2 regions of the Rhizobium sp. YTU87027 genome follow, and region 1 is predicted to be linked to the other one. Evidence: riboswitches for the same ligand, from Rfam matches in the RefSeq annotation. Region 1 holds a riboswitch; the other holds the start of a gene.

Region 1 (14,947 bases):
GTCGATCGGCTGCGGCGCACTCCAATGCCCGCCCCCGTCACTCGAGCGGCTGGACAAAACCGATTCGGCGAACCGATTGCGATAGAAGGCGACAAGGCTGTCGTCGTCTGTCGGCACGATGTTCATGTGGACCGCCCCAATGCTATCCGGGACCTCGGTCATGGCCCAGCTCTCGCCTTGGTCGCTCGAGATCAGCACGCCTGCCGTATCCACGTCACCAGTCCAGCGTTCACCGGGCAATCCGATGCAACGAAAGACCGGCAGGAGCCAGAAGCCGGTTTTGTTGACGATGATCGGCTGGCGAACGAAGGTGCCTGGGATGTCGCAGAGAACGCGAACCTCTCCGAAAGTCTTGCCACCGTCCTCGGAGATCCGACATTTGACAACAGAACCATCCTGATTTCCCGAGGTTTGCGAGGTGTAAAGCAGCCAGATTTTTCGATCCGGGGCCGTGAAAATCAGGGGATTCTGTTCGGATTTCGTCGGGTCGTCGGACATTTTCTCCGGCTGCGACCAAACACTGGCATCCGGGGCAAGCCGTGACATGTAAATGGAAATGTCGCCCATACCCTCCATCGTGCCACCGAACCAAACGCAGGTGAGCGTCCCGTCAGGCAGAAAGGCGAGGTTGGCGGCATGGTTCTGGATGCAAGGAGAGGGCAGATAGGCGTCTCCCCGCCCCTTTTGGTTCGCGTTCGCGACGATCTCCCCGGTCATCAGCGCCGGAACGGCCTGGGGTGGCAAAGCTGTGGAGCTCATGGTCGCTCTCCCTACGGCAGCTTGGCGTAGGCTTCGGAAAGCGCGGCATGGTCGGCATCGCTGATCGGCATTAGCGGCGCACGCGTGCGCTTCCAAGCAGCGTTGCCGGTCTTCAGGCTGACCATGGCCTTGATGGTCGGGATCTGCACGTAGGAATTGGAAAGCGTTCTATAGGCGTTGATGCGGGCCTGAGCGGCCTCGACTGCGCCGGCCTGCGTCTCGTCATGCACCTTGTCGTATACGGTGCGCAGCGAATCCGCGACGAGATTGGAGGTTGCCGTGATGCAGCCCGCACCTCCAGCCTTCAGCAGCGGCAACAGCAGCGGATCGGCGCCCGCCAGCACGGAGAAGCCCGGATAGGCCGCGACGATCGCCTGCATGTTATTGAAATCGCCAGCAGATTCCTTGATTCCAACGACCGTGTCGGGGAACGCCTCTATCAACCTGCCTATCAACGGAATCGAAAGCGGAACGCCCGAGACCTGCGGGATGTGATAGAGGATGACCTGCAGCCTGGCGTCGGCGATCTTTTCCAGAACCTGCGAGTAAGCAGCAAACAATCCGTCATCGGAGACACCCTTGTAGTAGAAGGGCGGCAGCATCACGACCTTTGTCACCCCGAGCGAAAGGGCGTGCTTGGTCAACTTGACGGTTTCAGGAATGGCAACGACACCCGTCCCGGGGAGCAACCTGTCGGCCGGCACCCCTGCCTTGAGCGCCGCCTCGAGAATTGCCCGGCGCTCGCTGGAGGAGAAGGAATTTGCCTCGCCCGTCGTGCCAAGCAGGGCGACGCCGTGGCACCCCTCCTGCAACAGTCGCTGGCAGTGCTCGGTGAAAAGGCCCAGATCCGGGCTGCCATCCGCATTGAGTGGCGTCGCGGCCGCGCTAAATACGCCTGTAATCTTGTGATTGCTCATATCGTCCTCCTCGGATGAACGCCGCGAAAAAGGCGGCAACGGCTGGAAATCCAGCCCGCAAGATGGCGTTTTCTTCATCCTCTGAAGCCGTGTTGTCAATATGACAATACAGATAGCTTCAGTTGCGATTTTTTAACATATTGAAAAAATTACAGAAAATATTTCGTTCCTTTTGACATGGGCGACATAGATTAATTTGTGTTGACATATTTACATTATCGCGCGAGTGTCTGCGCCATGTCGTGACGCACTTTCGGGAACAGAGTGAAAGTGGTGCCGTCACTGATTTTGTCATGGGAGGACACGATGACTGATCGGAATGAAGGGAATATTGCGCAGAAAGCGCAGATGTCGCGTCGCGACGCGCTGAAGCTTGGCCTCGCCGCCGGCGTCGGCCTTACAGTCTTCGGCATGAACGCACGCATCGTGCTTGCCGACGATGGCCAGGTTCTGAAGGTTGCCAATCCCGCGTTCAACCAGGATTGGTCGCCATTGCGCGGTGGCGGCGTTCCGTTCCGCTGGAATTCGATCTGGTGGGCCTCGCCGATGTATTTCGACAGCGAAGGCAAGATCAAGCCATACGTCTTCACCAGCTGGGAATCGCCCGATAACAAGGTCTGGACCTTCAAGATCGACCCGAGGGCTGTCTTCTCGGACGGCAGCAAGATCACCTCGGCCGACATCAAGGGATCCTGGGAAGTCGCCTCCATGCCCAACACCAAGAGCCAGCGCGCCGACCAGGTGTTGAGCAAGGTTCAGGGCTACAAGGAAATCGGCGCAGGTTCCGGCAACGAGTTGACGGGTGTCACCGCGCCTGATGAAGGCACTGTCGTCGTGACGCTGGCAGAAGTTGATCCGATCTTCTTCATGCGCCTTGCTAACCACATTGTCCCGATTACCAAGGCCGCCCAGTCGCGCGGCAGCGACGGCGAGGAAGTGGCCGACTGGTACAAGCCCGACAATAGCGCCGTCTATTCCGGCCCGTTCAAGCTCACCAGCATCGATATCGACGCCGGCAAGCTGGTGTTCGAGCCGAACGAGAACTTCTTTGGTCCGAAGCCGAAGCTCGCGCGCATTGAAATCACCTCGATCGAGGATAACGTCACCGCGACGTCCCTGATCAAGTCAGGCGAGTTCAACGCGCATACCGAGCTGGTCACCTCAACGATCATCCAGGACCTCGGCCCTGAATTCTCCGCCGGCCCGCTGATCCCGACCAGCCAGCACTTCTGGTTCAACGTTGCCCGCGCACCGATGGACGATCCAAAGGTTCGCCAGGCGCTGATCATGGCGATCGATCGCGACGGCCTTTTCAAGGCTTCCTATCCGGATGGCCCGCACAAGAAGGCCGACCAGATCCTGAATTCTGTGCCCGGTGCCGACAATTCCGGCTTCGAGCCCTATCCGTATGATCCGGCCGCGGCAAAGAAGCTGCTTGCCGAATCGACCTACGGTGGTCCCGAGCGCCTGCCGAAGATCCTCTTCGTGGGTATTTCCGCGCCAGCGATCGAGGCTGCGGCCCAGTTCATCGCCGAGCAGTGGCGCCAGAACCTTGGCATCACGGCCGTAGACATGAAGCCGCAGCAGGACTCCTATGCCGGTCCGGACCAGAATGCTGTCCAGATCTTCCGCGACGACGTCGGCACCCGTGTTCCCGATGCCGTTTCCTATCTCGCCGGCTGCATCGCCTCGACCTCGTCGAACGCGCAGAACAAGCTTGGCGGCTACAAGAACGACAAGGTGGATGCAGCACTTGCCGAAGCCGCGACGAAAGCCGTCGATGATCCGCAGCGCGTCAAGCTCGCCCAGGATGCTCAGAAGGCATTCCGCGACGATTGGGCATTCATTCCGTGGTATTCTCAAGCGATGTCCCGCTGGGCCACCAAAGATGTCAAGGGAATGGAAAAAAACCTCGACTGGCAGGTCGTGGCGCCCTGGGACATTTCGATCGGCTGAGCCGGCCCGAAACTCTGAAATAGATAGCCCTTGGGCACATCAGCAACCGCGCGAAGACCGCAAGGCCTTCGCGCAAGTTTCAAGAAGACATCGCATGTCCGCGTTGATGCGGAAAGGTGTCTGCCAACCGGTGGGAGATGACCTTGTTACGCTACGTGCTGACCCGGTTTGTCATCTGGATTCCGTCCGTTCTGATCGTGATGCTGGCCGTCTACGCGCTGGCATTCTACGGCGCCGGCGACCCGATCAAGCTGATCTTTCTGCGCGCACCCGGCGATGTCGCCTATAATCCGCAGCGCATCGAAGCCATCCGCGAAAGTGCCGGCCTGAACAGGCCCTTCATCGAGCAGTTCGGCCTTTACATCTGGAACCTGTTGCATGGCCAGTTCGGCAATTCGCTGACCTCCGGTCGCTCGGTCTGGGCAATGGTCTCGGCTGCGGCCCCCGTTTCTTTTAAGCTGGCGCTCTGTTCCATCATCCTGACGACCATCATCGCCATTCCGCTCGGCATGATCGCCGCGATGAACCAGAACAGCCGCCTCGATTACACGATCCTCGGCAGCGCGCTCTTCCTCTGGGCGATCCCGGCCTATGTCGCCGGCCCGCTCCTGATGGTCGGCCTTATCGTGCTGCTGCCGATGATCAAGGTGCCCTATGGCTGGGGCGGTGTTTTCGACGTCCGCATCCTGTTGCCGCTTATCGTGCTCTCATTCCAGCCAATCGCGCTGATCGTCCGCCAGACGCGCGCCGCCGTCATCGAGGTGCTGTCGGAGGATTTCGTCCGCACCGCCCGCGCCAAGGGTGTGCCCGAGATGGTCGTGGCGCTGCGCCATATCCTGCGACCGGTGCTCACCCCCGTCGTCACCCAGCTTGGTCTGATCATGATCACCATTGTCAATGGCGCGATCTTCGTGGAGCTCGTCTTCGGTCTTCCCGGCCTCGGTCGCCTGACCGTGCAGGCACTGACCAATTCCGACTACCCCGTCATTCTGGCGATCACGCTCATCGGATCTTTCCTGGTAATGATATCGAACCTTCTGGTCGACGTTCTCTATCCGCTGCTTGATCCGCGCGCCAACGATGCAAGAAGGAGCCGCTGACCATGTCCGCCATCCCTCTCTCTCCCGTCGCAGCTCAGGAAGAGGCACCCGTCAGCCTCTGGCGCGACGCCTGGTATCGCCTGAAGCGCAACAAGCTTGCCGTCTTCGGCCTGATCGTCGTGGCAATCCTTGCTTTCACCGCGATCTTTGGCCCCTATCTGACGCCCTATGACTACCTGAGCCAGAATCTGCAGGCCCGCAACGCCGTGCCGTCGCTGCAGCATCTCTTCGGCACCGACGATCTCGGCCGCGATGTATTCAGCCGCGTCGTCTTCGGCACCCGCACGGCCTTCCTGGTCGCGGTCATTGTCACCGTCATCGCGGTTCTGATCGGCACGATTCTCGGCGCCATCGCTGGCTTCTTCGGCAATCCGTTCGACCGCGTCATCATGTGGCTGACCGACATGACCATGTCCGTGCCGAACCTGCTCCTCGTCGTCGTCATCAATGCATCGCTGAAGTCCCCGATCACCAAATGGATGGAGGCGCAGTATCTGGCGACGCTCGATCCCTTCTATCGCCAGACCATTTGGGTCGACTTCATTCTGGTCTTCGGCTCGATGGCCTTGATTTCATGGCCGCCCTATGCGCGTCTCGTTCGCGCCCAGGTGCTGTCGATCCGCAGCCGGCCCTATATCACGGCCGCCCAGGCACTCGGCCTTTCGAACTGGATCATCATGAAGCGCTACGTCATTCCAAATGCGCTTGGTCCGCTGATCGTCTCCGTCAGCGCCGGCCTTGGCACTGCCATGGTTCTGGAGAGCGCCTTCAGCTTCCTCGGCATCGGCGTCAACCCACCGACCCCAAGCTGGGGCAACATGATCTCGGATGGCCTGCGCGTCTGGCAGCACTACCCGCATCTGCTGGCCGCTCCGGCCGCCGTTCTCGGCCTTGCCTCGGTTGCCTTCAGCTTCCTCGGCGATGGCCTCAACGACGCACTCAATCCGCGGGGTTCCAAGTGATGAACACGACGCGATCTAACGAGAAACTGCTCGATGTCCGCGGCCTGACGGTCGAAATCGACGGCAGAAACGGCCCGGCGGTCGTGGTCGATGGCATCGACCTTCACGTCAACAAGGGCGAGACGCTTGGCGTCGTCGGTGAGTCCGGCTGCGGCAAGAGCCTGACGATGCTGAGCCTGATGCGGCTACTGCCGAACAAGATCAAGGTCACCAAGGGGTCGGCGAGCTTCGACGGCCAGGACCTGCAGAAGATGTCGAATAAGGAACTGCGCAAGGTGCGCGGCGGCGATATCGGCTTCGTCTTCCAGGATCCGATGACCTCGCTCAACCCAGTCATGCGCATCGGCGACCAGATCTGCGAACCGCTGATCTATCACCGCGGCATGAAGAAGGCAGAGGCTCGCGTTCGCGCCGTCGAACTGCTGCGCCTCGTCGGTATTCCCGGTCCGGAAGAGCGTCTGCAGGCCTATCCGCACGAACTTTCCGGCGGCATGCGCCAGCGCGTGATGATCGCGATCGGCCTTGCCTGCAATCCGAAACTGCTGATCGCGGACGAGCCGACGACGGCGCTTGACGTCACCATCCAGGCGCAGATCGTCGACCTCGTGAAGGACCTGCGCGCCAAGCTCGGTATGTCGGTTGTCTGGATCACCCATGACCTGGCGCTGATCGCCGGTCTCGTCGATCGCGTCGCCGTGCTCTATGCCGGCACCGTGGTCGAGGATGCACCGGTCGACGAGCTCTATGCCCGCCCCAGCCATCCGTATACGCGTGGCCTCTTGGCCTCGATCCCGAAGCTGTCGGATGCGCCTGCAAGCCGGCTTAGCTCCATCGGCGGTACGCCGCCGGAGCCGGGCCGCCGCCCCAAGGGCTGCCCCTTTGCACCGCGCTGTCCGCTGGCGGAAGCCGTCTGCCACGAGCGCGTGCCGAAACTCGAACCGCTATCAGGCGCAGGAAACCACCGCACGGCCTGCTTCGTCGTCCAGAAAATGCAGGAGGCTGCGTGATGGGTACTCAACCGCTGCTGAGGGTCGAAAACCTCGTCAAGCATTTCCACGTCAAGCTCGGCGCCTTCGGCGAGCGCTCGGCGACGGTCTATGCGCTGGACAACGTCAATCTCGACATCATGGAAGGCGAGACGCTCTCGCTGGTCGGTGAATCCGGCTGCGGCAAGTCGACGACCGGCTTCACCATCCTCAACCTCTACAAGGCGACATCAGGCAAGGTCGTGTACAAGGGGCAGGATCTGGCGACGATGGATGAAAAGCAAATGCGGCCCTTCCGCCGCGACCTGCAGATCGTCTTTCAGGATCCCTATTCAACACTCAATCCACGTATGACGATCGGTGAGGCGATCGGCGAGCCGATCCTCTTCCACAAGCTCTGCACCAAAGCGGAGCTCAAGGACAAGATCGCCACACTGCTGACCGACGTTGGCCTGCCCACCCGCTTTGCACAGCGCTATCCGCATGAGCTGTCCGGTGGCCAGCGGCAGCGTGTCGTCATCGCTCGCGCACTCGCCTGCCAGCCGAAATTCATCGTCTGCGATGAGGCGATCTCGGCGCTCGACGTCTCGATCCAGGCGCAGATCATCAATCTCCTGCTCGATCTGCAGGAAAAATATGGCCTGACCTATTTGTTCATCGCCCATGATCTGGCCGTCGTGCGCCATATCAGCACGCGCGTCGGTGTCATGTATCTCGGCCGCCTGGCGGAACTTGCGACGCGCGAGGAACTGTTCGAAAACCCTTTGCATCCCTACACGAAGGCGCTGCTCTCTGCCGTTCCGGAAACGGATCCGGAGCTGGAACGCACGCGCAAGCGCCAGATCCTGCAGGGCGACGTGCCGAGCCCGCTCAACCCACCGAGCGGCTGCCGCTTCCATTCGCGCTGCCCGATCACCATGGACGTGTGCAGCAAGGTCGTGCCGGAGTGGAGGGAAGCCAAACCCGGCCACCTTGTCGCCTGCCACGCCGTCAACACAGGACAGACTGCATGACGCTAAAGGTCGCGATCATCGCTGACGATTTGACCGGCGCGCTCGACACGGGAACCCCCTTCGTCGACGCCGGACTTTCCGTCGCTGTTGCGATCGACGTCGGAGCCATATCGGAAACGCTTGCGACCGATTGCGAGGTCGCGGTGGTCAACACGGCTTCAAGAGCTCTCCCGGAGGAGGAAGCGGCAAGAAAGGTCAGCGCTGCGGCGAAGGCCCTTCTTGCCGCCTCGCCTCAGATCGTTCTGAAAAAGATCGACTCCCGGCTCAAGGGGAATGTTGCAGCGGAAAGCGCAGCTCTGGCTGCCGTCTTCGGCCACGAGGCGATCGTCGTGTCACCCGCCATTCCCGATCAGGAGCGGTTGACCCGCAGCGGCCACGTGGTCGGCCGTGGCGTCGGTGAGGCGCTACCGATCCCCGTTCTCTTCGGGACGAGCGACCGTCAAGTGGCCGTCCGCGACGCCGAAACGGACAGCGATCTCGACCGGGTGGTTGATGCATATGACTGGAGTAGGACCCTAGCCGTCGGTGCCCGAGGTATCGGCAGTGCGCTTGCCCGCAAGATCGGCCAGCCGAATAGCGCAAACAATCCCTTTGCGACGTCATCCCGGACGGTTTTTGCTTTCGGCTCGCGCGATCCCATCACGGCGGCGCAGATGGCCAAACTGGAAAGTTCCGGTGGCCTAGTCTCGACTATCGATGCGCCCATGGGAGCATTGCCTCCCGAAGCACGATTTGGCTTGCCAATCCTTCTGCGCTGCACAGGCGAAATCACCAGCGAGGCAGCAGCAGTTGCCGACCGCTTCGCGAAAGGCGTAAAATCAATCATAAACGCAACGAGCCCGGAGATGCTGATGGTCGGTGGAGGCGATACGGCGCTGGCGGTATTTCGCGAACTTGGAATTCGAACCCTGAGGCCGAAGGGCGAGATCGAAGCGGGCATTCCATGGTTTGATGTAACCACATCCGACGGCCTGCATCTGCACTGTGCGGTGAAGTCGGGGGGCTTTGGGAATTCTGATAGTTTGCTAAGACTGATTGCACAGAATCAGGCGGCATAGGCAATGCCGGCGGGGAGAATGAAAGTGGACGAAGCAAACGGTGTATCGGCAAATGCCCAGACGACCCCGGCAGCCAAGCCGGAGCGTGGCAAGGCCGTCAAGCTGGTCGATCGGGTCTTCGACCAGTTGCAGGAGCGCATTCGTTCCGGAAACTATCCACCGGATTCGCGTCTGCCCGGCGAGCATGAGCTCGCATCGATGCTGGGCGTCTCGCGTCCGATCGTGCGCGATGCCTTGGCACGGTTGCGCGATCAGGGCATCGTGTATGCCCGTCAGGGCGCCGGCACGTTCGTCAGCGCCCACGGTTCGCCGACGACGCAACTTTCCTATTCGCCGGTCAAGACGATCGCCGACATCCAGCGCTGCTATGAGTTTCGCCTGACGATCGAGCCTGCCGCCGCCTACTTTGCCGCCAAGCGTCGTGACGAGGCGGCGATCCAGAAAATTGCGGCAGCACTCGCCGATCTACGCGAGGCGACTAGCCATCAGCTCCATCGCACCGACGCCGACTTCACGTTCCATCGGGCCGTCACAGAAGCCGCCAACAACCACTACTACACGGCCTCGATCGACGCCCTGAAGGCTCATATCGCCGTTGGCATGCACCTTCACGGCCTATCGCTCCTTGGTCCGCGTCAGGGCCTCGAGCAGGTCTACGAGGAGCACAACAAGATTTACCTCGCCATCGTCGAAGGCCGTGCGGAAGACGCGCGGGCTTTGATGAAGACGCATCTTGAGGGTTCGCAGAGCCGCCTCTTCGAAGGCCGCGCTCTGGACCTTTCCATGTAGTTGCGGCAGTCGGCTTGACAGCTTTGCTGCTCTGGTTCTAACCTTTTGGCATTCACCAGGGGGGTCCCGGCAAGGGGCTGAGATACTGCTATCGTGCGCAGTGACCCGTTGAACCTGATCCAGTTCATACTGGCGTAGGGACGGTGCAAGCGCTCGAAGGCATTGGATTCTCGCGTGGAGTCGGTGCCGGCGTCTTTTCATCATTCCGGCTGAGGACTGGGTCTCCAAACCTAAAACTTGGAGCCTCAAACCATGAATATTGCCGCAAAGAACATCACCCCGACCGTTACAACAGGCCCGCTGCCAGCCTCTCGGAAAATCTACATCCCGGGAGAAGTTCATCCTTATATCCGTGTGCCGATGCGCGAGATCAGTGTTCACCCGACATCGGGAGAGCCACCGGTCACGGTCTATGATTCCTCTGGCATCTATACGGTCGAAGGCGCTGACATCAGCATTGAGCAAGGGCTTCCGGAACTGCGCCGGAATTGGGTGCTCGCACGTGGCGATGTCGAAGCCTACCAGGGCCGCCAGGTGCGCCCCGAGGATAACGGCTTCGCCAGTGGCGAACGGCTGACGCCGGAGTTTCCCGCCAAGCGCCAGCCGCTCCGCGCCAAGGACGGCAAGGCCGTCACCCAGCTCGCCTATGCCCGTGCCGGCATCATCACGCCGGAGATGGAGTTTATCGCAATCCGCGAAAATCTCGGCTGCAAGGCGCAGATGGAAGAGCTCACGCGTGACGGCGAAAGCTTCGGCGCCCGGATTCCGGATCACGTCACCCCGGAATTCGTCCGGCAGGAGGTGGCTGCCGGTCGGGCGATCATCCCCGCCAACATCAACCACCCCGAATCCGAACCGATGATCATCGGCCGGAATTTCCTGGTGAAGATCAACGCCAACATCGGCAACTCCGCGGTCACATCGTCCATGGCCGAAGAGGTCGAGAAGATGGTCTGGGCCGCCCGCTGGGGCGCCGATACCGTCATGGATCTATCCACCGGCCGCAACATCCACAACATCCGCGAATGGATCATCCGCAACTCGCCGCTGCCGATCGGCACCGTTCCGCTCTACCAGGCGCTGGAGAAGGTCGAGGGCATTGCCGAGAACCTGACCTGGGAAGTCTATCGCGATACCCTCATCGAGCAGGCGGAGCAGGGCGTCGACTACTTCACTATCCATGCCGGCGTCCGGCTCCACTATATCCCGCTGACCGTCAACCGCGTCACCGGCATCGTTTCGCGCGGCGGCTCGATCATGGCGAAGTGGTGTCTTCATCATCACCGCGAGAGCTTCCTCTACGAGCATTTCGAAGAGATCTGTGACATCTGCCGCGCCTATGATGTCTCGTTCTCGCTCGGCGACGGCCTGCGTCCGGGTTCGATCGCCGATGCCAACGACGCCGCGCAATTCGCCGAACTGGAAACCCTCGGCGAACTGACGAAGATCGCCTGGGCCAAGGACTGCCAGGTGATGATCGAAGGACCCGGCCACGTGCCGATGCACAAGATCAAGGAAAACATGGACAAGCAGCTCGCCGTCTGCGGCGAGGCGCCTTTCTACACGCTTGGACCGCTGACGACCGACATCGCCCCCGGCTACGACCACATCACCTCGGGCATAGGTGCTGCCATGATCGGTTGGTTCGGCACGGCGATGCTCTGCTACGTCACCCCGAAGGAGCACCTAGGCCTTCCGGACCGCCATGATGTGAAGACCGGCGTCATCACCTACAAGATCGCTGCCCATGCCGCCGATCTCGCCAAGGGACACCCGGCCGCTCAGGTGCGCGACGACGCCCTGTCACGCGCCCGCTTCGAATTCCGCTGGGAGGATCAGTTCAACCTGTCGCTCGATCCGGAGACGGCCCGCAGCTTCCACGACGAAACGCTGCCGAAGGAAGCCCACAAGGTGGCGCACTTCTGCTCGATGTGTGGCCCGAAATTCTGCTCGATGCGGATCTCGCACGACATCCGCGCCGAGGCACAGAAGGAAGGACTCGACGCCATGGCGGCAAAATACCGCGAGGGCGGCGATCTCTATATGCCGATCGACACCGTCCAAGGGACGCGCGACTGAAAATGCGCGTCCTTGTCAAGGGGGCCGGTGTTGCCGGCCTCACGGTCGCGCACGAACTCAGCCTTCGCCGCGCCGACGTAACCGTCGTGGATCCGTGTCCAGGCTTCAGCCAAACAGCCTCCTGGCTCGCGGGCGGCATGCTCGCGCCCTGGTGTGAACGCGAAAGCGCCGAGGAAGCCATATTGCTGCGCGGCCGCGACGCCATCGACCGGTGGGACATGATGCTGCCGGGCGAGGTCCGCCGCAACGGAACGCTGGTTGTTGCTCCCGCGCGCGATCAGGGCGAACTCGATCGCTTCGCCGGTCGCACCAGCGACTATGAATGGTTGGACGAAGACCAAATCACCGCGTTGGAACCGGCTTTCGCTGGGCGCTTCAGGCGAGCCCTGTTCTTCCCGCTGGAAGGACATCTCAATCCAAGGCGCGTGTTGGGTCTGCTGCGAGATAAGCTCGTCGACCGGCATGTCGCATTCATTGACCAAGCGACCGAAACCGCCGGCTACGACGACATCGTCGATTGCACGGGCGCGGCGCGCATTGGGCAAACGAGCGGGCTTCGCGGCGTTCGCGGCGAAATGCTTTATCTGAAAACCGACGAAGTCGCCCTCGCCAGAGCCGTTCGCCTGCTGCATCCCCGCTTCCCCGTATATATCGTTCCACGTGGAGGCGGCTTGTTCATGGTGGGTGCCACCATGATCGAAACGGAGTTCGGCGGCCCGATCTCGGCACGTTCAATGATGGAGCTGCTGAACGCTGCCTATGCCGTGCATCCCGCCTTTGCGGACGCGGCCGTCGTCGAAACCGGGGTCGGTGTCCGACCGGCGTTCGCCGACAATTTTCCCCGCGCGACCCGCGAGCGTGATGCTGTCGTGCTCAACGGTCTCTATCGCCACGGCTTCCTGCTGGCACCCGCGATGGCGGAGGAGGCCGCAGACCTTGTCTTCTCCCGAACCAAAACAGGAGGAAGTAACCGATGAGATTGATCGTCAATGGCGAGCAACACGACCTGATTGCCGCGACGTTGTCGGAGTTGCTGACGCTGATGGAATATGAAGGCGATTGGCTGGCGACCGCCGTCAACGGCGAAATCGTCCACCGCGAGGATCGCGCCGACCACGCACTCAACGACAATGACAGGATCGAAATCCTGTCGCCGATGCAAGGGGGCTGACCATGCTGACGCTTTACGATACTGAAGTCTCTTCCCGTCTGCTTCTCGGTACCGCACGATATCCATCACCCGCGATCCTTGCGGAGGCCGTCAAACGGTCAGGAACGGAGATCGTCACCGTCTCGCTCCGCCGCGAGACCGCCGGCGGACGAAGCGGTGGTGCCTTCTTCGAAATGATCCGCGCGCTTGGCGTTCGTGTTCTGCCGAATACAGCCGGCTGTCATGGGGTTTCAGAGGCCGTGCTGACAGCCAAGATGGCGCGCGAGTTGTTTGGCACCAATTGGATCAAACTGGAGGTGATCGGCAACCACGATACGCTTCAGCCAGACGTTTTCAGCCTGGTGGAGGCCGCACGCATCCTTTCAGCCGAAGGCTTTGAGGTCTTCCCCTACACGACCGACGACCTCGTGGTGGCGGAAAAGCTGCTCGAAGCGGGTTGCCGGGTGCTGATGCCCTGGTGCGCCCCGATCGGCAGTGCTGCGGGACCGCTGAACCTCTCTGCTCTGCGTTCCATGCGCGCGCATTTTCCTGACGTTCCACTCATCGTCGACGCCGGAATCGGCCGGCCGTCGCACGCGACATCAGTCATGGAGCTCGGCTTCGATGCCGTCCTCTTGAATACCGCCGTCGCCGGTGCGGGCGACCCTGTTGCCATGGCCAGTGCATTTGCCAAGGCGATCGAGTCCGGCCGCGAGGCTTTCGGTGCGGGCATGCTCGAACCACGCGATGTTGCTGTTCCGTCGACACCCATCATCGGAAAGGCCGTCTTTGCATGAAGCTCGATCCCTTCTATCTCATCGTCGACAGCGTCGAATGGATCGCGCGGCTGGTGCCGCTCGGGGTCAAGCTTGTGCAGTTGCGGATCAAGAATAGGGAACCGACCGAGCTGCGCACCGAAATCCGGACTGCAAAGGCAATTTGCGCCGCACATGGCTGCCAACTGATCGTCAACGACTACTGGCAGCTTGCCATCGATGAAGGATGCGATTTCGTCCACCTCGGTCAGGAGGATCTGGAAGCGGCCGATCTCGGTGCCATTCGAGCGGCCGGCCTGAAGCTCGGGCTGTCCACCCACGACGATGCCGAGCTCGAGACGGCGATGGCGGCAAAGCCGGACTATGTCGCGCTCGGTCCGGTCTATCCGACCATCCTCAAGCAAATGAAGTGGTCGCCGCAGGGACTCGAGCGCCTCCGCATATGGAAAGCGCGCGTCGGCGACCTGCCGCTCGTCGCTATCGGCGGGCTGAACGTCGATCGAATCGAGGGCGTTTTGTCTCGGGGCGCCGACAGCGCAGCCGTCGTGACCGATATTACCCTGCACCCCGATCCGGAGACACGAACGCGGCAGTGGCTTGCTGCCACCGCTTCTTGGCGCGGAGTGGAAATGCCCTTGGGTCGGTAGCAGAGCAGAACGACCGATGGGTCGTTCAGTCGCAACCCCTTCAAAAATGATTGATTTGCGGATCGTGCTTGACCATGTTGAACCGGGGGCTGGACAACAAGTTGGGCTTGGCACGTATGTTACAACGGACCGAGGAAACGGACGCCGCACTGATCGACAGGCTTCAGCGAGGCGCATTTAATTATTTCCCGAAGCACTACAATCCGGACAACGGCTTGGTCCCGGACACGTCCATCGCGGGCGTTCCCTGCAGCATCGCCGCGGTCGGCTTCTCCCTGTCGTCCTATCCCGTCGCTGTCGAGCGTGGCTGGATGCAGCGCTCCGAAGCGATCGACTACACGCTGAAGACGCTTTGTTTCTTTGCCAACGGCCACCAAGGTCGTGAGCGGCACGCGATCGGCTATCGCGGCTTCTTCTATCACTTCCTGCATATGGACACCGGCCACCGCGCCTGGAACAGCGAGCTGTCGACGATCGACACCACGCTTCTCGTGGCAGGCATGTTGACCGCTACGGCCTATTTCGACCGCAACACCGAAGCCGAGACGGAGATCCGTAGGCTCGCGAGTTTGGTCTACGAAAGAATCGACTGGCACTGGGCGCTGAACAAAGGCCAGACCGTATGCATGGGCTGGAAGCCAGGCAGTGGCTTCCTGCGTTGGCGCTGGCAGGGCTACGACGAAGCGATCCTGCTTTATACGCTGGCGCTCGCTTCCCCGACGCATCCAATCCCGGCGTCGAGCTATGATGCCTTT
Region 2 (14,947 bases), on a different replicon from region 1:
CAATTCGCCGCGACCGACGGGCAACCTCCAACGCAGCCACTATGCCGCTCAAACCGCTTTTGAGCAGCACCAGGTCCGCAGCCTCGGCCGCGGCGGCCAGATTGCCGCGGGCGACCGCCAGTCCGACGTCTGCTGCGGCCAGTGCCGGAGCGTCATTGACGCCGTCGCCCACCATCATCACGCTGCCCAGCGCCTTCGTCCTTAAAACGATTTCGACCTTGTCTGCCGCGCTGAGATCTGCCTCGACGGCGTCCATTCCAAGACGGTCGGCGATTGCTTTTGCGACCTCGAGCCGATCGCCGCTTGCGAGCGAAATATGCTTTATGCCGAGCGTGCGGAGATCTTCGATTGCCCGAACGGCATCCCCTCTCAGAGGGTCTTCGAAACGTATTGCCCCGAACACCCTGTCATCCACACACACGAGCGCACTGGCCGAGGCGTCGGCAACCGACATTTGCGGCTCGATGCCCTTTGCTCTGACGAAGGCAGGCCCTCCGACAAGAACACGACGCCCATCGACCATCGCCTCGACACCCTCGCCCGCCACCTCGGCTGCCCGTACGGGCTTGCTGAGCAAAAGGCGCCGACTTTGCGCTTCCTTGACGATGGCCCGGCCCAATGGGTGTGCCGATGCCAGTTCCGCTGATCCCGCCAGACGCAGCAGCGCGTCCGGGTCGTCAGTGCCGAGAACGTCAGAGACCGTCGGTTGCCCGATCGTCAGGGTTCCAGTCTTGTCGAAGACGATGGTATCGATCTTCGACAAGGCTTCGAGCACAGCTGCGCCCTTGATCAGGATTCCTCTGCGGGCCGCCTTCGATATCCCCGCTACCAAAGCCACAGGAACGGCCAGGATGAGGGGACAGGGCGTCGCGACGACGAGGACCGCCAGGAGCCTGACGCTGTCTCCCGATGCCGCCACTGCAGCCGCAGCAACGAGGAGGGTAAGCCCAAGAAACCAAAGCCCCATACGGTCGGCTACTCTGAACATCGGCGCCTTGGATTGCTTGGCCTGCTCGACCAGCCGCAGGACATGCGCATAGGTGCTGTCCTTGGCCGCCTTCGATGCGATCAGATCGAACGCGTCGCCGGCGTTCGATGCGCCGCTCAGGACCACCTCGCCCTGCAAAACCCGGGCAGGCAGCGGCTCCCCCGTCAGTGCGGACTGGTCGAGGACGGCCGTGCGCCCATCCACGGTTCCATCGACGGGAACGACATCGCCACGCCGAATGAGGAGGCGGTCTCCGGGTGAGATCGCATCAATGGGCACCTCTATGAACTCGCCGTCGCTAATACGCAGCGCACTGCGGGGCACTCGGGAAAGAAGCTCAGTCATCCCGCTTTCGGCACGACGATGCGCATAGAATTCGAGAAAGTGGCCCCCGGCATACATGACCGAAACGATCGCGCCAGCGAGGTATTGGCCGAACCATAGCGCCGTGGCCATGGCCAAGGCGGCAATGAGATCAAGTCCGAACTCTTTGCGTCGAAGCTTTGAGGCAATTTCGACGAGGAGACAAGACAGCACCAGGAGGATGCCCGAAACGAGAAGAACGTTCGCAGTCGACCAACCGCCCAGCAGTGCAAGAAATAGACCGCTTACCAGAAATGCGAGAGCCAAACAGAAGAGGATAAGGGGCCAGTGCCGTCCGACAAGGAGCTTCGCACGCCCTGCGAATAAAGCCGGTTTCAAAGTTGATGTGGCTTCGAAGGATTGCATGGCGCGCGTCCTCCTTGAAAGCTGCGCTGCTGGAACTGCCTGTCATAGACCGAGTGGACTTTCAGCGACGTTTTAAAAAAAAGGCGCTCAGCGCACCAACCGCTCTTGCCATGGGCCTCGGCCGTCCCCGGATTTCAGTCCATCTTTTCCAGTCGCGCCCAGTGTGCCATTTCTCCAGAAAAAGCAGATCCAGCTTTCCCGCGCGATTGTCGCGCGACGGGACTGGCCGGGGCGATCGGCATGCCGGTCGCCGGCGTAACCTTGCAGAACATTTGCATGAGCATGTTCATGACGAGCGCGACGCGCCCATCGCAGATAGAATAGTAGACTTGGCGCGACTGGCGGCGGGTTAAGACAAGGCCTGCCTGGCGAAGTTCGGCAAGTTGCTGCGAAAGCGCCGGCTGCTTGAAACCCAACTCCTCCTGGATTTCACCGACGGCGCGCTCTCTTTGCGCGATGTAGCAAAGGAGCGTCAGCCGACTTGGGGTGCTGAACAGGCGCATGAAGTCGGCGGCCTCGACGGCCTTCTCCTGCATTTCTTCAAAAGGGAGAGGGTGACCACTCATCCGCGACGCTCCCGATAGTACCAGGAACCGCCTTCGCACGGTTCGCAGGCGTCCTCCATTGAAGCCGCAGCCGGCTCAAGCAGCGCGTCCCCATGTCTCCACCCTTCCGGAGTAAGAGCCGCTTCCCTTTCGGATGTCTGCAATGCTTCGACCAGACGAAGCAGTTCGCCAACCGATCTGCCCACGTTCATCGGATACCAAACGATGGCGCGAATGACACCTTCCGGATCGATCACGTAAGTCGCGCGCACCGTTCCGCTGTTCTCGGCAGAATTGTCCAACATCCCGTAGGCTTTCGCGATCACCATCGCCGAATCTTCGATCAGAGGGAACGGCACCTTGACGCTGAAGCTCCGTTCGATGTCACGCAGCCAGGCGACATGAGCATAAAGGCTGTCGACCGAAAGACCAAGGAGATCGCAGTTCAGTTTGGAAAAGCTATCATGGGCGCGAGCGAACGCGATGAACTCGCTGGTGCACACCGAGGTAAAGTCGGCCGGGTGAGAGAAGAACAACAGCCATCGTCCCCGGTAGCTCGAAAGGGACACTTCCCCGGCAGTCGAGCGGGCGACAAAACCAGGTGCCCTGTCGTTGATCCGCAAGGCCGCTGGCGCGGCCTCCAAATTTTCAGTCGTCGCGTTCATTTCCACCCCTGTCGACCGGCAGCACAGCCACGCTGGCATGTGTAGCAATACATACTTGCATATTTAATGTAAATATGTATATGTGCAAAAAAACTGCAAGGGAGAACCACATGCCCGGCCCGGCTATAGACACCCACCTTTCACATGCGTCCTGGATCGTCCGGCAAGCGCTTGAGGATCATTCCAAGCGGCCCGCAGTTCGCTCGTTCTTCGATCCCGCGACATTCACCGTCAGCCATGTCGTTCGCGATCAGAACTCGAAGGCCTGCGCCATCGTCGACAGCGTGCTCGACTTCGACCCGACATCCGGGCAAACGACGAACCCATCTGCTCGCGCCCTTATAGATTACGTAAAATCCGAAAGTCTGGAAGTTCTATGGCTTCTCGAGACGCATGCGCATGCCGACCACCTGTCGGCGGCGCCACTGCTGCAGGCCGAACTCGGCGGTCAGCTCGCGATCGGGCGTGAGATCGTTCGCGTCCAGGAGGTGTTCGGCAAGATCTTCAATGCCGGCACGGAGTTTCAAAGAGACGGCAGCCAGTTCGACCAACTCTTCCAGGACGGCGACCGCTTCAAGATCGGCACCCTGGATGCGACGGTTCTTCACGTTCCCGGCCACACGCCCGCTTGTCTCGCCTACGTCGTCGGCGACGCCGTCTTTCCCGGCGACACCCTGTTCATGCCCGACTATGGGACGGCGCGCTGCGACTTTCCGGGCGGTGACGCGCGCACGCTCTACCGATCGATCAAGCGCCTGACCCGGCTCCCCGACGAGGCACGCATGTTCATGTGCCATGACTACAAGGCGGCAGGTCGCGATCACTTCGCCTGGGAGACGACCGTCGGCGCCGAACGCAAGGGCAACATCCACGTGCATGAGGGGGTCAGCGAGGACGCCTTCGCCAAGATGCGAAACGATCGCGACGCCACTCTGGCGATGCCGAAGCTGATCCTCCCCTCGGTGCAGGTGAACATGCGCGCGGGCAAGCTACCGCCCGCCGAGGACAATGGCATCCATTACCTGAAGATTCCAATCAACGCACTGTAGGCGCACATGTCACACCTGAACTACATCTGGCCGCTTTCCGGCGGTCTTCTGATCGGCCTGTCAGCAGCACTTTACCTGCTGCTTGACGGTCGCATCGCCGGTATCTCCGGCTTGACCGCCTCCGCCCTCGGATGGACGGGTGCGGGCATCAGCCCGCTCGGCATCGGTTTCATTGGCGGGATCGCCGGCGGAGCGGCAATCGCGTTCACCTATTTCAGGCATGCCGAGTTGACGATTATATCGTCGCCGATGCTTCTCATTGCAGGCGGCCTGCTCGTCGGCTTCGGCACACGACTGGGCTCGGGCTGTACCAGCGGCCACGGCGTCTGCGGTCTGGCAAGACTGTCGCCGCGTTCGATCGTTGCCACAGCGACCTTCATGGTCGTTGCGGCAGCGACTGTCTACGTGATGCGCCATGTGATCGGAGGCTTGTGATGGCCAACCGCATCCTTGCTTCGATCCTCTGCGGCGTTCTCTTCGGTATTGGGCTCGTCGTATCGGATATGGTCAACCCGGCCCGCGTGCTCGCCTTTCTCGACGTCGCCGGAGACTGGGATCCGTCTCTCGCCTTCGTCATGGGCGGCGCGTTGGTCCCGTCGTCGGCAGCCTATGCGATCAAGCGATATCGGCAACGCCCGGCCTTTGATACTGAATTTCATGTTCCGACCAGCCGCTCCATAGATGCCAGCCTCGTCGTCGGCGCGGTTCTCTTCGGCCTGGGCTGGGGCCTCGTCGGTCTTTGCCCCGGCCCGGCGATCGCATCACTCGTCACCGGCCGTTGGGAGGCTGTCCTGTTCGCCGTGGCCATGATTGCAGGCATGTTCGTCTACCGCATAGCAAAATCCTGGCAAACCGCGCCGCTTCGGCTTCATTGAGCATAAGGGGCCGCCCGGCGGCTTGCGTCCATCCATGTACCTCGATCCAATGCAATATGTTCTGGGGGCCGCTTCCGGCGGCCTTGTCGGCTTGACGCTCGGGATGTTCGGCGGTGGCGGCTCGATCCTTGCCGTTCCCCTGATGGTCTATTTTGTCGGCGTTCCAAGCCCACACCTGGCAATCGGCACGAGCGCCTTTGCCGTGGCCGCCAATGCGTTCGCAAACCTCCTCGGCCATGCGCGGCTCGGCAATGTCAAATGGCGATGCGCGGGCGTCTACAGTGTCGCGGGCATCGCAGGTGCCTTCATCGGCTCGACCGTGGGCAAGATGATCGACGGACAGAAGCTGCTTGTATTCTTCGCACTTCTGATGCTCGTCGTCGGCTTCCTGATGCTTAGCAAGCGCACGGCGGAAGGCGACCCAGGAGCGCAATGCTCACGAGGCAACGTGCACAAGGTGGTCGGTTTTGGCGGACTGACGGGTGTCTTCTCCGGCTTCTTCGGTATCGGTGGTGGCTTTCTCATCGTTCCGGGTCTGATCGCCTCGACCGGAATGCCGATTCTCTTTGCGATCGGATCATCACTCGTCGCCGTCACTGCATTCGGGTTGACGACTGCGCTCAACTACGCCCTATCCGGATATGTAGACTGGTTGCTCGCAGCCGCCTTCATCGCCGGCGGCGTGGTCGGAGGATGGCTTGGTGCCAACCTCGCCCGCCATCTTTCAGCCCGCAAAGGGCTTTTGAACAGCCTGTTTGCCACCCTGATCTTCGTCGTTGCCGGCTACATGCTTTACCGAAGCCTCGCTCAGACGTTGACTGCCTGATGTCGGCGACGAGGTCGAACCTGGCCTGTCGGTCGAGTTCAAACCTCGCTGGCCTGGCCATTGCCGCGCGCAGGCTACCGACCGGTGCCGCACTGGCGCAAAGCGGCGAAACGTCGTTCGGTGGATCGTCCGCATCGGACAGGAAACCGACAGCTTTGCAGCCTTATCGATGTCCCTGTCGCCCGCAACGGGTGCTAACAGAGGATATTGTTCATGACGCTGAAACTGATCGCCGCTATCGCTATTGCATCCGCAACGCCCGCCCTTGCACTCGCAAGCCCGAGCTGCACCGTTGAACCGAAGTCCAAATGGATGTCCGAAGAAGCCATGAAGGCGAAGATCGACACCATGGGCTACAAGGTCAAGACGTTCGAGGTCACGGGCAACTGCTACGAAATCTACGGCAAGGACAAAGACGGCAATCGCGCCGAGGTCTATTTCAACCCCGTTTCTGGTGCCATTGTCCAGAAGGGTGACTGAGATGACGATGGTCTCATCGAAGAAGGAGGGCTTAGCGCCCTCCGACACTGCAAAGCGCACGATCAAGGTGTGGGATCCTGTTGTGCGCTTGTTTCACTGGACGGTGGCTGCGGCATGCATGCTCAATCTCTTCGTGCTTGAGGAGGGAAAGTACTGGCATCGCGTCACTGGATACGTCGTGGTCACCGCCATCGCCGTCCGCGTCGTCTGGGGTTTTATCGGCACGAAACACTCCCGCTTCAATGATTTCCTGCCGACGCCTTCGAAGGTGATGGATCAGATCCTGGATATCCTCAATCGCAACGAAAAGCGCTACATTGGCCACAACCCGTTGGCTTCGGTCATGATGCTGGGCCTGATGGCCTTGCTGGCGGCAACGGCGCTGACGGGCTGGATGACGACGCTCGACGCCTTCTGGGGACAAAAGTGGCTGGAGGAATTGCACGGCGCAATCGCCAACAGCATCATGGTCCTCGCTTTCGTCCATGCCGGTGTTGCCGTCATCGAAAGTTGGAGACACAGGGAAAATCTGGTCTGGTCGATGGTTACGGGTCGCAAGAAGGCATGAGGATTCTGCTGATCGAGGACAGCTCGCGGCTTCGCGACCTGCTTTGCGAAGCCATCAGGAGCGTCGGTTGGAAAATCGACGCCTTCGAAAGCGCGCAGGAAGGACGTTTCGCGCTTAAGGGCGCGCACTACGATCTTCTCCTTCTTGATCTCGGCCTGCCCGATGAGGACGGAATCGATGTTCTAAAATCACTGCGAAGTGCAAAGGTTGCAATTCCCGTTCTCGTGCTGACGGCGCGCGGTGCGATCGACGAGCGTATCGTTGGCCTCGATGCAGGCGCAGATGACTACCTTGCCAAGCCCTTCCACAATGGCGAACTGATCGCGCGTATTCGTGCCCTCATGCGGCGTGCTCCCCTCACGGCGATGCCGACATTAGAGTACGCAGACCTCCACCTTGAGATCGCGTCGCGACGCGTAACGTGCGCCGGCGCCGAAATCGCGCTCGCCCCCTCGGAGAAGGACCTGCTCGAACTTCTGATGCGCAATGGCGGCAAGGTGGTCTCCAAGATCAAGATTGAGCATGCATTTTCAGAATTCGGCGACGAAAGAAGCAGCAATGCGGTCGAGCTGGCGATCTCGAGGCTACGCAAGAAGCTCGAAGGGCATCCGACCGGCGCTTCGATCGAAACCGTCCGAGGCGTTGGCTACATGATGCGAGAGGAAGGCGCGTGAGCTCCTCACATCCTACACTCGGTGCAATCCTGACCAGACGGATTGCGTTTTTTGCAGTGCTCGCAATGATCCTGCAACTCGTCGTGATATTCTCCAACTATTATTGGAACGTCGGTGAGCTATCGCGTCTGTTTGTTGAGCAGGAAACCGAGCGCCTGGCCTCCGGTATAAGCGTGGAGGACAAAAACGTCCGCTATCAGCTTCCTGATAGCGTCAGGCAGCGCTATCAGGAGCGAGCATCCGGATACGTCGCGAGGATACGTGATGCGGCTGGCGCACTTGTGTTTTCGTCCTGCGACGACGCCTGCGAGAGCCGGTTTCTTCCAGCCGATGTCAATCCGCCGGATTTTTGGCTGAGGTCGCTGCGGCCGGGAAAGCCGTTGGCCCTTGTTGGTGGCCGTGCGTTCGCGGTTGGAAACCGACGGTTCGTCGTCGACGTCGCAACAATCGACGACCCTCAAAATGTAGTCTCCTCCGTCTTCTGGAACGAAGTCATCGAACATATGCTGGTGCCGATGAGCATCCTGCTTGTCCTGGTTCTCGGCGCCACCCTGCTCTCGGTGCGACAGGCATTGAAGCCGGTGCGTGCCGCAGCCGATGCAGCTGATGACCTTGATCCGATGGATGCACGGTCGCACCTGAATTTCGACGGGATGCCGCGCGAGGTCGCCCATCTCGCCATTGCCGTCAATCGCGCTTTCGAGCGCGTTGGCGAACTGATGACGTCACAGAAGGTTCTTACATCCGGCATAGCTCACGAAATCCGTACGCCACTTGCAGCCATAAAGCTCGAACTGGGAAACATCGACCATCCGCGTGCCCGCAAAGCGGAAGATGATCTGGATGACCTCGTACGCTTCGTCGCGGAACTAACGACGCTCGCCCGACTAGACAGCTTCGACCATGGTATCTTCGAGGCGGTCGACCTCGTCGCGCTTTCGGCCTCCGTTGTCGAGCAACTCGCACCATGGGTCTATGAGAACCGCCACTCCCTGGAGTTCAGTCCTCAAGTCGAATCCGCCCTCGTCCAGGGGGCGCCGGCGCTAATGAAGGACGCCTTGCGTAATCTCGTCGAAAACGCCGTACATCATACGCCGGCAGGCACCGGTATTCTTGTGTCCGTCAGCAGCAATATCGTTCGTGTGGAGGATCGGCATCCAGGTGGTCTGCGGCGGGACACCAGAGCGCCCGGCGGCAGTGACAACCTTGGCATCGGTTTGAAGATCGTCCGGCGGATAGCTGAATTGCATCGGGCTTCATTTCGCCAGTCCACCTCCAAGATGGGGCACGTCTTCGAGATCGTTTTTTCCGATCGACAGCCGAAACCCATGTCGCTGCGCCCTTAAGGCATGGCGACGGCCAGGATGAGAGGGAAAGACACCTGCCCGGCGACACGCGTCAGCACGCCGAAAAAGTCATGCGCGCCGATGGCGGATTCTGGCGGGGTCGCCAACTTGGGCACGGCCCGAGCCGGTCATGACGATCGCTCCCCGTTTGACGCGAGAACGCTTCAAAGGCCGGGGCCGTAGAAGGCTCTAGCGGTCGCTATTGCCCTATCGGACCGAACAGCCTGTTATGCGGTATTGCGAATCGACTTTCAAATTCGGGGGGCCCAATTGTATCGCCGCAGTCTTATTGCCATTTTAGCGCTCGCTCTTACCGCTTGCACCACAGCCACCATTGATCCGCAGAAGAAGGCCTCCATGGGCGCTGTCTATGTGGCGCCTGTGCAATTGTCCAAAGCCACTGTCTTCGGGCCAAGCGTAGGTGAGGTAAATGCAAGTTCTGGGAAAGTGCCCACCACTGTGTCAGAAGCGACATCTCGACTTCAGCGGGTCGTAGATTCGCGTGCAAACCTGCCCGAGCTCATCGGGGAGCAAGCCAGGCAAGATCTCATTGCCAAGGGATATCGCGTAGCAGACGCGGCATCAAGCGCCTCCGCCGAGCTGAAGATCAACGTGTACCACGCATTGAGCGTTCCAGTGGGCGCCAATGATGGGCGAGGGATTGCAATGACCGTCAGCGCCGAGATGGTTCGCTCATCGGATGACAAGCGGTTGATGTTCGCCGGCGAGAGCCAAATCAGGGATTCTGAAAAGAAGGGAGTTCGCATGGCACCCTACGCCGAATGGTTCACCAATGATGATTTACTCGTCGACCAGTACCGCTTGGTTGCGCGGCTACTGACAGCTCAGGCCCTTGCGGGCCTATAGGGATGTAAGAACGCGTTGGTGGCGATGTCCCGTCGAGGATATCTTCGAATGGGCACCTCTCCTACCCTTCTCGACTGCGGGTGCCGTCCAGCGTGGTCCCTCGCATCGGGCGAACGATCGGATCGACACCAATCACCAGGCTCTGCCCCCGCGAACCCATTTTATGGATGACAGCCGCGCGCTTCTCTGCGACAAGAAGCCGAAGAGAGACAGGGGCGCCTTCCGAACGGCAGGCTGAGAAGCACCCTTTGAACCTGAACCGGATAATGCCGGCGGAGGGAGTCGCTCGGGACCTCCCGCTTCCCGCGTCTGTCCCTCGCGCCTTTCTTCCCGGTCGAAAGGCACACAATGCTTGACCAAACCTCACCGGGAACCTTGCTGAGCGAATTACGAAAGCAACCGCCGCTCGTCCACTGCATCACCAACTTCGTTGCCATGAACATCGCAGCCAACGTGCTTCTGGCGACGGGCGCTTCTCCCGCCATGGTGCATGCGCAAGAAGAGGCGGGTGAATTCGCCGCAATCGCCGGCGCGCTGACAGTCAACATCGGCACACTGTCGTCGGGCTGGCTTGGCGGTATGGAGGCGGCCGCTGTCGCGGCCCGTCAGTCCGGAAGACCATGGGTTCTCGATCCGGTCGCCCATTATGCCACGAGTTTTCGTCGTACGGCCGTGGGTCGGCTGCTGGAGCTCGGCCCCGCCGTCATTCGCGGCAACGCCTCCGAAATCATCGCGCTTGCCGGCGGCGCAAGCCGCGGTCAGGGCGTCGATAGCCGTGACGGTGTCGAACAGGCCGAAGAATCCGCCCGGCTGCTTGCCAGGGCGCATGGAGCGACCGTTGCAGTGACAGGCGTCGTTGACTTTGTCACAGACGGCGAACGGGCGGCGCGCATCGAGGGCGGCTCGGCATTGATGCCTCAGGTGACCGCGCTCGGCTGTTCTTTGACCTGCCTTGTGGGAGCTTTCACAGCAGTTCGCCCGGATGCGCCTTTCGCAGCAGCGGTTGCGGCGCTTGCGACCTTTGCTGTCGCCGGCGAGATGGCAGCCGGCAAGGCAAACGGCCCCGGCTCGTTTTCACCAGCGTTCCTCGACGCGCTCGCAGCGCTCGACGCCTCCCTGCTTGATCGCGATGCCAAAGTGTTTGCCGCATGAAACACCTCGATCTTTCTCTCTACCTCGTCCTCGACCCCGACCTTTGTGCCGCCTTCGGGATGGTGGAGACTGCACGTGCCGCGGTCGCCGGCGGGGCAAAAATAGTGCAGTTGCGCGACAAGCGTGCGGACACCGCCCGCATGATCGACACCGGGCGGGCACTCCGGGCGGTTTTGTCTGGCAGTGGCGCGCGGCTTATCGTCAATGACGACGTGGAGGCGGCGATCGCAATCGGTGCCGACGGCCTGCATATCGGACAGGAGGATATCGATACGCCGACTGCCCGGGCACGGATTGGGCCGGACATGATCCTCGGGCTCTCGGTCGAGACCGAGGCGCTGGCCGCGGCGGTCGATCCGGACATCGTGGACTATGCCGGTATCGGCCCGGTATTTGCGACGCCGACGAAAGCGGACCACAAGGAGCCGATCGGTTTTGCCGGGCTTGCTCGCCTGGTGCGGATCTGTCCCGTTGCCTCAGTCGCGATCGGCGGCCTTAAGGCCGCCCATGTCGGGGATGTCTTTGCGGCCGGCGCTGACGGTCTTGCCGTCGTCTCGGCGATCTGCGGCACGCCTGACCCGGAGGCTGCGACCCGTGACATCGCCAGAAACATCAAGAAGGTTTACGGATGATCCGCAATGTTCTCTCCATAGCCGGTTCCGATCCGTCGGGTGGGGCCGGAATCCAGGCCGACTTGAAGGCATTCTCTGCCCGCAGCGTCTACGGCATGGCAGCCTTAACCGCGCTGACGGCGCAAAATACGCAGGGTGTGTCTGGTGTTCATCTGGTTCCCGCCGCCTTCGTTGCCGACCAGATCAGAGCGGTCTTTGCCGATGTGCGCATTGACGCAATCAAGATCGGCATGATTGCCAATGCAGAGATCGCCGATGCGGTGGCCGATGCGATCGAGCCTCACAAGGGTATACCGATCGTCCTTGATCCCGTCATGGTGGCCAAGGGTGGCGCTGCCCTCCTCGATCTGTCTGCGGTCGAAGTCCTTAAAGGGCGCCTGCTGCCGCTGGCGACACTGCTCACACCCAATCTGCCGGAAGCCGCAGCACTCCTGCATGGAGCGACGGCTGAGACGCGCGCGGAAATGGCGGATCAGGCGCAAAGCCTGCGGGCGCTCGGCCCCGAGGCCGTGCTGGTCAAAGGCGGCCATCTGTCTGGCCATGAGAGCCCGGACGTCCTCGCGACCACCGCAGGGCTGTGCTGGTTCGAGGCGGAGCGGATACCAACGGCGAACACGCATGGCACGGGCTGCACACTGTCGAGCGCGCTTGCAGCCGAACTTGCAAAGGGTGCCGCGCTGCCCAAGGCGGTGGCGGATGCAAAGGCCTACCTTGCCGAAGCCGTGGCGCATGCAAACACGCTGAGTGTCGGCTCCGGTCATGGGCCGGTCCAGCATTTTTTTGAATTCTGGCCGATGGCGCCCAACGGAACCGAAAAACGGCGGTAACAACCAATGGGGGCTATCCTTTGTGCGCCCCGGAGGGATGATCCCGGAGCCTTCCTTGTGCAATCGCGCATGCGAACATTATAAAAAAAGCTCAGCGTCTCCCGAGGAACCTTTCCCAGCGAGAACGCGCCTTGGCAATACGATTGATCGCAAGTAGCGCTTTGCGGAAGAGACAATCGGCCCGTTGGGACCAGCAACGCTTGATCGAGCCCTGCGAAAAAACTGGCGCGTTGAAAGCTGACTGAAAGCTCGGGCTGCTAATCCTTTTTCCACGCACCGGGCAAATATGCGTTTGGAGAGCGTTGCGCCGGTGCCATACGCAACAGGGAGGAATTCATGCGTTTTCATCGCAGCTTCGTGCGCGCTTTTTCCATGTCTGCTCTGGCCATTGCCGGGCTTTTCGCTACAACCTCGCTTGCCGGCGCATCCGAAAAGATCACTATCATGGTCGGCGGCTATGAAAAGCAGATCTATCTGCCGGCCAAGCTCACCGAAGCACTGGGTTACTTCAAGGATGAAGGGCTCGATGTCGAATTGCTCAACGAGGCCGCTGGCGTTGATGCCGAAAACCAGCTTCTCGCCGGGGCGGTCCAGGGTGTGGTTGGCTTTTATGACCACTGCGTCGACCTTCAGGCCAAGGGCAAGTTCGTCCAGTCTGTTGTCCAGTTCAGCCAGGCGCCCGGCGAAGTGGAAGTCGTTTCCAACAAATATCCCGACGTGAAAGGCCTTGCCGACCTCAAGGGCAAGAATCTGGGCGTGACGGGGCTCGGCTCCTCGACAAACTTCCTGACCCTCTACATGGCATCCAAGGCCGGCCTTTCCGGCGGCGACATTGTCACCGTGCCGGCTGGCGCCGGGGCGACCTTCATCGCCGCCATGCAGCAGGACCAGATCCAGGCGGGCATGACGACCGAGCCCACCATCTCGCGTCTCGTGAAGACTGGCGACGCTCGCGTCCTCGTCGATTTGCGTACCGTCGATACCACGCGCGCAGCGCTCGGGGGTACCTACCCCGCCGCCTCGCTGTACATGGAGACGGCCTGGGTGGATGAGCACAAGGAAGAAGTGCAGAAGCTTGCCAACGCCTTCGTCAAGACCCTGAAATTCATCAATACCCATTCCGCCGCCGAGATCGCCGAGAAGATGCCGAAGGATTTCTACGTCGGTGACAAGGATGGATACGTAAAGGCGCTCGAAGCGGGCAAGGGCATGTTTACGGCCGACGGCGTGATGCCGCAAGACGGTCCGAAGACGGTCCTCGCCGTGCTCTCGGAGTTTTCCAAGAACGTCAAGGGCAAGCAGATCGACCTGTCCAAGACCTATACGAGCGAATTCGTGAAGAACGCCCAATAGCCAATCCTCCCGACCGCTCCCGCCTCCGGGCGGGGGCGGGTTCTCCGGAGATATCGTCTGCGAGCGCAAACAGCGCCGCCGAAAGGATAACCCATGTCCAAAAATCAGGGCCGAGAGCCGGCCATCGAGCTCATCAATGTCACCCGGCGCTTCGTCTCCCCGACCGGCAAGACGCTGACGGCGCTCAGGGACTTCAACATGACGGTGGAACGGGGCGAATTCGTCGCGGTGGTCGGTCCGACCGGCTGCGGCAAGTCCACCACCTTGAACCTCGTCACTGGTCTGGCCAAGCCCTCTGCCGGCGAAGTGCGACTGATGGGTGGTCCCGTGAAGGGCATAGACCCCCGTGTCGGATTCGCATTCCAGAAGGATGCGCTCTTTCCCTGGAAGAACGTCATCGACAATGTCATGGCCGGTCCCCTCTTCCGCGGCCGGTCGCGGGCCGATGCAGAGACGGCCGCCAAAGACTGGCTCGCCCGCGTGGGGCTGTCGAAATTCCTGCATCACTACCCGCACCAGCTTTCGGGCGGCATGCGCAAGCGCGTGGCACTTGCGCAGACCTTCATCAACGAGCCGGAAATCCTTTTGATGGACGAGCCATTTTCCGCGCTCGACGTGCAGACCCGCACCGTCATGCACGAGGAACTGCTGAAGCTCTGGGCGGAACGCAAGGCGTCGGTGGTCTTCGTCACCCATGACCTCGAAGAAGCCGTGGCGCTCGCCGACAAGGTCTATGTGCTGACAGCCGGACCGGCGACGGTGAAATCGGTCTACCACATCGACCTGCCGCGTCCCCGCGTCGTTTCGGAAATCCGTTACGAGCACGCATTCATCGACTACTGCAAAACCATCTGGGACGACCTGCGCCAGGAGGTCGAGACCAGCTATCGCCGCGCCAGCGAAGCGGCGTGAGAAAGGATAAGGCCATGACGGACATTACCATGGAGACGGGCACCACTTCCTTCCGTCCGGGCACGTCGGACAAGGAGATCGAGGCCGCCGCACTGAAAGCGATCAAGCGCCGCAAGCACACGGTCTTCTTCTGGCAAATCACGATCCTTGTCGCAGCCCTCGGGCTTTGGGAGCTCTCTTCCGATTTCGGCTGGATCGACCCCTTCTTCTACTCAAGTCCCTCCGGGGTCGCCCAACGCCTCTATGAGTGGGCGACGGAAGGCACCACGGAGGGGTCTCTCTGGTATCACCTCGGGGTGACGATGGAAGAGGCGCTGATCGGCTTCTTTACCGGCTCGATCGCCGGTGTCGTGGTCGGCGTCGGGCTTGGACGCAACCCGATGCTCTCGGATATTTTCTCGGTCTACATCAAGGCGATCAATTCGATACCGCGCGTCGTTCTCGCTCCCATCTTCATCA

The links. A riboswitch is a leader RNA that binds a small molecule or an ion and turns the genes downstream of it on or off. The one in region 1 is predicted to bind thiamine pyrophosphate.
Region 2: it holds a riboswitch for thiamine pyrophosphate, as region 1 does, so the genes downstream of both, thiM (hydroxyethylthiazole kinase) here and thiC (phosphomethylpyrimidine synthase ThiC) in region 1, are expected to answer to the same signal.

Annotation. Positions count from the first base shown of each region.
Region 1 covers NZ_CP098440.1:3,208,105-3,223,051, forward strand. Annotated here, with positions in the region: gene NBG89_RS15925 (sialidase family protein) at 1-759, opposite strand, end outside; gene NBG89_RS15930 (dihydrodipicolinate synthase family protein) at 771-1,676, opposite strand; gene NBG89_RS15935 (ABC transporter substrate-binding protein) at 1,983-3,632, shown strand; gene NBG89_RS15940 (ABC transporter permease) at 3,776-4,732, shown strand; gene NBG89_RS15945 (ABC transporter permease) at 4,735-5,694, shown strand; gene NBG89_RS15950 (ABC transporter ATP-binding protein) at 5,694-6,701, shown strand; gene NBG89_RS15955 (ABC transporter ATP-binding protein) at 6,701-7,693, shown strand; gene NBG89_RS15960 (four-carbon acid sugar kinase family protein) at 7,690-8,751, shown strand; gene NBG89_RS15965 (FadR/GntR family transcriptional regulator) at 8,776-9,540, shown strand; TPP riboswitch at 9,588-9,699, shown strand; gene thiC (phosphomethylpyrimidine synthase ThiC) at 9,793-11,619, shown strand; gene thiO (glycine oxidase ThiO) at 11,622-12,596, shown strand; gene thiS (sulfur carrier protein ThiS) at 12,593-12,790, shown strand; gene NBG89_RS15985 (thiazole synthase) at 12,793-13,566, shown strand; gene NBG89_RS15990 (thiamine phosphate synthase) at 13,563-14,192, shown strand; gene NBG89_RS15995 (glucoamylase family protein) at 14,309-14,947, shown strand, end outside.
Region 2 covers NZ_CP098441.1:1,351,451-1,366,397, reverse strand. Annotated here, with positions in the region: gene NBG89_RS25315 (heavy metal translocating P-type ATPase) at 1-1,717, opposite strand, end outside; gene NBG89_RS25310 (ArsR/SmtB family transcription factor) at 1,852-2,283, opposite strand; gene NBG89_RS25305 (peroxiredoxin) at 2,280-2,927, opposite strand; gene NBG89_RS25300 (MBL fold metallo-hydrolase) at 3,038-3,976, shown strand; gene NBG89_RS25295 (YeeE/YedE family protein) at 3,983-4,411, shown strand; gene NBG89_RS25290 (DUF6691 family protein) at 4,411-4,851, shown strand; gene NBG89_RS25285 (sulfite exporter TauE/SafE family protein) at 4,886-5,677, shown strand; gene NBG89_RS25280 (PepSY domain-containing protein) at 5,891-6,157, shown strand; gene NBG89_RS25275 (cytochrome b/b6 domain-containing protein) at 6,159-6,725, shown strand; gene NBG89_RS25270 (response regulator transcription factor) at 6,722-7,399, shown strand; gene NBG89_RS25265 (sensor histidine kinase) at 7,396-8,745, shown strand; gene NBG89_RS25260 (hypothetical protein) at 9,016-9,612, shown strand; TPP riboswitch at 9,814-9,910, shown strand; gene thiM (hydroxyethylthiazole kinase) at 9,961-10,764, shown strand; gene thiE (thiamine phosphate synthase) at 10,761-11,396, shown strand; gene thiD (bifunctional hydroxymethylpyrimidine kinase/phosphomethylpyrimidine kinase) at 11,393-12,223, shown strand; gene NBG89_RS25240 (ABC transporter substrate-binding protein) at 12,560-13,576, shown strand; gene NBG89_RS25235 (ABC transporter ATP-binding protein) at 13,670-14,488, shown strand; gene NBG89_RS25230 (ABC transporter permease) at 14,503-14,947, shown strand, end outside.